Regions from separate parts of the Azospirillum sp. NS33 genome, predicted to be linked through region 1. Evidence: predicted binding sites of a transcription regulator. Region 1 holds the regulator's gene; the other holds the start of a gene.
The links. Region 1 encodes LexA, which represses DNA repair genes until DNA is damaged. Its sites were predicted from a motif close to ATGTTCTANTTTGGTTC; they were not measured.

Region 1 (3,219 bases):
ACCATGATGGTGGGCGCGCCGGTGCCGACCCTGCGTTCGGTGCTGATGACCGGGGTGGTGCTGGCGGCGGTCATGCTGGACCGCGACCCCTTCAGCATGCGCCTGGTGGCCTTCGCCGCCTGTGTCGTCCTGCTGGTCCTGCCCGACGGGATGCTCGGACCCAGCTTCCAGATGTCGTTCGCCGCGGTGGTGGCGCTGATCGCCACCTACGAGCTCGTGGCGCCGGGCCTGGCGCGGTGGCGCACCGGCCAGGGCTGGATCGGCCGGGCCGCCCTCTACGCCGGGGGGCTGGCGCTGACCAGCGTGGTCGCCTCGACGGCGACCGCACCCTTTGCGCTCCATCACTTCCAGACGGTGACCTTCTACGGCGTCCTGGCCAATCTGGTGGCGGTGCCGGTGACGTCCTTCTGGGTGATGCCGGCGGGGCTTGCCGCCTATCTGCTGATGCCGCTGGGGCTGGAGGCGCCGGCGCTGGTCGTCATGGGCTGGGGCGTGGCCGCCGTGCTGTGGACCGCGGAGACGGTGAGCGCCCTGCCGGGCGCCGTCGCCGTGGTGCCGGCGATGCCGGCCTGGGGGGTGGCGGTCGTCGCCCTGGGCGGCCTGTGGCTGGCGCTGTGGCGGCGGCCCTGGCGGCTGCTCGGCGTGCCGTGCCTGGTCTTCGGCCTGGCCACCCCGGCCCTGATGGAGCGGCCCGACGTGCTGGTCGCCGGGGAGGGCGATCTGGTCGCGGTGCGCACCGCCGACGGTGGCCTGTCCTTCTCGTCGGCCCGCGGACAGCGCTTCACCGCCGACGTCTGGCTGCGCCGCGACGGCGCCCGCGCCCGCGCGGCGCCGTGGCCGACGGCCGGGCGCAGCGCCGACGGGCGGCTCTCCTGCGACGCCCTGGGCTGCGTCTATCGTGCGGCGGGGCGGGCGGTGGCCCTGGTCCGCGCCCCGGAGGCCCTGGTGGAGGATTGCGGCCTCGCCGACGCCGTCGTCAGCGTCGAGGCGGCGGGCGGCTGCCGGGCGCCGGTGGTGGTCGACCGCTGGGACCGCTGGCGCAAGGGCGCCCACGCCCTCTACCTGTCGCCCGCCGGCGTGCGGGTGGAGGACGCCCGGAGCTGGCGCGGCGAACGGCCCTGGACGGGGCGGTGAGCGTTCCCCCCGCCGCACGGCGCGCGGCGGTCAGTACTTGCGGATCAGCCCGACCAGCCGGCCCTGCACCCGCACCCGGTCGGCGCCGAAGATGCGCGTCTCGTAGGCCGCGTTGGCGGGCTCGAGGGCGATGGTGTGGCCCTTGCGGCGCAGCCGCTTCAGCGTCGCCTCGTGGTTGTCGACCAGGGCCACCACGATGGCGCCGCTGTCGGCGGTGTCGCAGCGCTGGATCACCACGGTGTCGCCGTCGAGAATGCCCGCCTCGACCATCGAATCGCCGGACACCTCCAGGGCGTAATGCTCGCCCGGGGTCAGCATGGTCGCGGGGATGTCGACCACCGCCGAGCCGTCGCGCAGCGCCTCGATCGGCGTGCCGGCGGCGATCCGGCCGTAGAGCGGCAGCTGCACCGTCTCGGCCGGCGCCACCACCTCGCGCCCCGGCATGGCGCCGGAGAAATCGCCGCGGATGACGTTGGGCTGGAACCGCGGCCGCGGCGCCCGCACCGCCGCCGCCGCATCGCCCGGCGGGGCGGCGTCCGCCGCGCCGGGCGACGGCACGGCCGCGGCGGCCGCGGCGGCCGCGGCGGCATGGCGGGGCTGCTCCATGCCCTCGGGCAGGCGCGTCACCTCGAGCGCCCGGGCGCGGTGCGGCAGGCGGCGGATGAACCCGCGCTCCTCCAGCCCGGTGATCAGGCGGTGGATGCCCGACTTGGACTTCAGCCCCAGCGCGTCCTTCATCTCGTCGAAGGAGGGCGAGACGCCCCCCTGTCCCAACCGCTCGTGGATGAAGAGCAGGAGTTCCTGCTGCTTGCGCGTGAGCATGCGTGCCTCCCCGAACCGGGCGAACCGGCGGAACCAGATGGCCGAACCGAATCGGAACAAATGTAAAACGACTTGGTTTGTTCTAGTTTGGTTCCGCGGCCTCGTCAAGCCTGAAACGGTGCCCCGGTGGAAAAGATAACCGCCGAGTCGCCGTCTGGTCAAAGCTCCAGAAAGCCACCGCCGAGCGGCAGGATCGCCACCCGGTCGCCCTGCCGTGCCGGCGGCGCGTGGGGCGGGCGCAGGACCAGAGCGTCGGCCCAGGCCATGCGGGTGGTCATGGCGGCGTCCTGGCGGGGGAACGGGGTGGCGACGGCCTCCCCGTCATCGGTCCAGGAGAGCGTCGCGCGGACATGGTCGGCGCGGTCACCGTTCGCCGGCAGCGGCGCGGCCAGGCGGGCGAAGCGCTGCGGCCCGTCCTCGGCGGGCAGCCCCTGAAAGGCCCGCAGCATGGGCTTGAGGAACAGCACCGCGGCCACCGCCGCCGACACCGGGTTGCCCGGCAGGCCGAGCAGGCGGCGCCCGGCGGCCTGCCCGAACAGGATGCCCTTGGCGGGCCGCATGGCCACGCCGTGGACGGCCGGCGCCCCGCCGATCAGGCCGCGCACCAGGTCGTGGTCGCCCTGGGCGGCGCCGCCGGCGGTCACCAGAAGATCGGCGCCGTCGGCCGCGGCGACCCGCTCGGCCAGGGCGGCGGGGTCGTCGGCGACGACGCCCAGGTTGTGGGCGACGCCGCCCTGGGAGTCCACCAGGGCGCACAGGCCGAAGGCGTTGGAGCTGATGATCTGGCTCGGGCCCAGGGGGTCGCCGGGCAGGCGCACCTCGTCGCCGGTGGCCAGCACGGCCACGCGGGGGCGTCGTCGCACCGACAGCCAGGGCACGTTGGCGCCGGCGGCGAGCGCCACGTCGCGGCTGGTCAGCCGGCGGCCGGCGGCCAGCACCGCACTGCCGGCGGTGAAATCGAGGCCGGGCGGGCGGACGAAGCGGCCGGGCGCCACGGCGCGGCCGACGCGCACCCCGGCGCCGCCGTCGGCGGGCTCGCAGTCCTCCTGCATGACCACCGCGTCGGCGCCGGCGGGCAGCGGCGCGCCGGTGAAGATCCGCACCGCCTCGCCGGGCCCGACGGTGCCGGGAAAGGCATGGCCGGCGGCGGCCTCGCCGACGCGGCGCAGGATCACCGGGGCGCCGGCCGACGCCCCGGCGACGTCGGCGGCGCGCACCGCCCAGCCGTCCATCATCGACGCCGCGAAGGGCGGCTGGGTCAGC
Region 2 (3,219 bases), on a different contig from region 1:
CGACCCGAGCACACCACCATCCCGCCCCCCGTCAGGGTGCCGGACCGGATCAAACCGCCGCTACTTGCCCTTTCCGGGAGGTTTCGGCATCAGCTCGACCGTGACGCTGGCGTTGTTGGACTCGTGGATGACGAAGCCGGCCCGCATGAGCCCCTCTTCGTTCAGCACCTTCAGGAAGCGCTCCGTCTCCTCCTCGTTGAGCGACAGGGAGAATCCGGTCACACGATGAAGCGACTCCTCGTCTTTTTTGCTCGCCATGGCGGTCATCTCCGGGATTTATGACATTGCTCGAGACCGGATGAGTGTTACCCACCACCATCACGATGTCAAATGGTGCGTCAAACAATTTTTCAGCACCTGGTGGGTGCCGCGGGCGCCAATTCGTATAGGTCGAGCTTTTCATCGCGAAGGTCGGTGGAGACACGGCGCCAGCCCATCCGCTCATAGAAGCGGACGGCCGGGAGGTTGCGCTTCGACACTTTGAGGGTCGCCCTGCTCGGACCGCTGCCGTTGAGCATGTCGAGGAACCGGGCGTGCAAAAGCGCGCCGAGACCGGTTCGCCGCAGGTCCGGAACGACGTAGATGTGCTGCAGGTAGGCGGCATCGGCATCCGCCATCAGTTCGCCAACGATGCGCGCGCCGTACCAGGCATGGAGCATGGTGCCCCGGTACGCGCGCAGCCACGCCCGATAGCCCTCGCCGTCGCGGCCGAAGGTCCCGTCCCACGCCGCGGGACCCAGGAAACTGCAGTCGAAGCTATCCCGCAGGAACGTGATGCAGACGTCGGCGTGGCGGATCAGGTCGACCTCCCGGATCCGCACCTCGTCCAACCGAATCATCCCGGCACCTCCGCCACCGGGCGCGTCGCCCCGGCCACCGGAAGCCCCGACTGGCCGCCCCGACCAGCCGGGGCCCCGTGTCAGAACGGGATTTCGTCGTCCAGGTCGTTGTGGGCCGGCGCGCGGCCGCCGCCGCCCTGGCCGCCACCCTGGCCGCCGCCACCGCCGCCGCCGCCATAGCCGCCCTGGCCACCGCCACCCCCGCCGTAGCCGCCCTGGCCGCCGCCACCGCCGCCGTAGCCGCCCCCGCCGCCCTCTTCGCGGGCGCCGCCGGTGAAGTCGATCTCGGCCACGCGCACCGACAGGCCGGCGCCGCGGGTGCCGTCACGCTTCTCGTACTCGCGGATCGTGACCTCGCCGGACACCACCACGGCCTTGCCCTTGGTGAGGTGGGGCGCCAGCGCCTCGGCGCGGCGGCCCCAGATGGAGCAGTCGACCCACTGCGTCGTCTTGCGTTCGCCGAAGCCCACGTCGTTGGCGACGCGGAACCCGAGCACCTTCTCGCCGCTCTGGACGCTGCGCAGTTCCGCGTCCGCGCCGAGCCGCCCGGTAAAGGTCCACACGTTCATGGCACTGTCTCTCCTCCTGCGGGTGACCAGGGCGTTCCCGGTGCCGTCCCTCCGTCGCGCAACGAAGCACGCCGGGCCCCGCCGGGTCAACGGACGATGATGGCACGCCCTCACTGGAACATACCAAGAACGTATACCGCGCGCGGCGGCGTCGGGGGAAGCGGTTTCGTGCGCCCGCCGCAACGCGGCATCGCGCTGGTGGCAATCGGCGGGCGTGCCGTCCATATCTGTGCGGGCTCTGCTCCGGCGCCCGCTCGCCCTCTTTCTTTCGGCATGGCTTTCGGCTAAGAACACTCCATGAACAAGACCATCAGCGTCCGCGGCGCGCGGGAACACAACCTGAAGAACGTCGACGTCGACCTGCCGCGCGACCGGCTGATCGTCATCACCGGGCTCAGCGGGTCGGGCAAGTCGTCGCTGGCCTTCGACACCATCTACGCCGAGGGCCAGCGCCGCTACGTCGAGAGCCTGTCGGCCTACGCCCGCCAGTTCCTCGAGCTGATGCAGAAGCCGGACGTCGACTCCATTGAGGGGCTGTCCCCGGCGATCTCCATCGAGCAGAAGACGACCTCCCGGAACCCGCGCTCGACCGTGGGCACGGTGACGGAGATCTACGATTACATGCGCCTGCTGTGGGCGCGCGTCGGCATCCCCTACTCGCCCGCCACCGGCCTGCCCATCGAGAGCCAGACCGTCAGCCAGATGGTCGACCGCATCCAGGAGATGGCCGAGGGCACCCGGCTGCTGCTGCTGGCCCCCTTCGTGCGCGGCCGCAAGGGCGAGTACCGCAAGGAGATCCAGGAGCTGCGCAAGCGCGGCTTCCAGCGCGTGCGGGTCGACGGCACCATGCACGAGATCGACGAGGTGCCGGCGCTCAACAAGAAGCTCAAGCACGACATCGAGGTGGTGGTCGACCGCCTGGTGGTGCGCGAGGGCCTGGGCAACCGCCTGGCCGATTCCCTGGAGACCGCGCTGGCGCTGGCCGACGGCATCGTCTTCGTGGAGAACGCCGATTCGGGCGAGCAGGCGGTGTTCTCCCAGAAGTTCGCCTGCCCGGTGTCCGGCTTCACCATCCCCGAGATCGAGCCGCGCCTGTTCTCCTTCAACAACCCCTTCGGCGCCTGCCCGGCCTGCGACGGCCTGGGCTCGAAGATCTACTTCGACCCCCTGCTGGTGGTGCCCGACGAGGGCCGCTCCCTGGCCAAGGGGGCGATCGCGCCCTGGGCCAACTCCTCGTCCAAGTACTACGACCAGACGCTGGAAAGCCTGTGCCGCCATTTCGACGTGGCGATGACCACGCCGTGGGAGGGCCTGCCCGAGGAGGTGCGCCGCACCATCCTGTTCGGTTCCGACGGCGCGCCGATCACCATGACCTACGACGACGGGCTGCGGAACTACCAGACCCACAAGGCCTTCGAGGGAATCGTCAACAACCTGGAGCGCCGCTTCCGCGAGACCGACAGCGCCTGGGTGCGCGACGAGCTGTCGAAATTCCAGTCCTCCCAGCCCTGCGAGACCTGCAAGGGCGCCCGGCTGAAGCCGGAGGCGCTGGCGGTGAAGGTGCGCGGCCACCACATCTCCGACGCCGCCGCCATGTCCATCGCCGAGGCGGGGGCGTGGTTCGCCGCGCTGTCGGAGCACCTGCGCCCCAAGGACCGCGAGATCGCCCACCGCATCCTCAAGGAGATCAACGAGCGCCTGGGCTTCCTCAACGCGGTCGGGCTGGAGTACCTGACGCTCGGCCGCGGCTCCGGCTCGCTGTCGGGCGGCGAGAGCCAGCGCATCCGCCTGGCCTCGCAGATCGGCTCCGG

Region 2: uvrA (excinuclease ABC subunit UvrA) is a predicted target of LexA. The motif match lies at 1,525-1,541, and genes of this name have one in related genera.

What each region holds. Positions count from the first base shown of each region.
Region 1 covers NZ_BAAKJB010000037.1:3,862-7,080, reverse strand. Annotated here, with positions in the region: gene AC6H2I_RS25010 (ComEC/Rec2 family competence protein) at 1-1,134, shown strand, start outside; gene lexA (transcriptional repressor LexA) at 1,165-1,956, opposite strand; gene AC6H2I_RS25000 (molybdopterin molybdotransferase MoeA) at 2,115-3,219, opposite strand, start outside.
Region 2 covers NZ_BAAKJB010000033.1:17,160-20,378, forward strand. Annotated here, with positions in the region: gene AC6H2I_RS23765 (hypothetical protein) at 61-258, opposite strand; gene AC6H2I_RS23770 (GNAT family N-acetyltransferase) at 351-839, opposite strand; gene AC6H2I_RS23775 (single-stranded DNA-binding protein) at 920-1,408, opposite strand; gene uvrA (excinuclease ABC subunit UvrA) at 1,706-3,219, shown strand, end outside.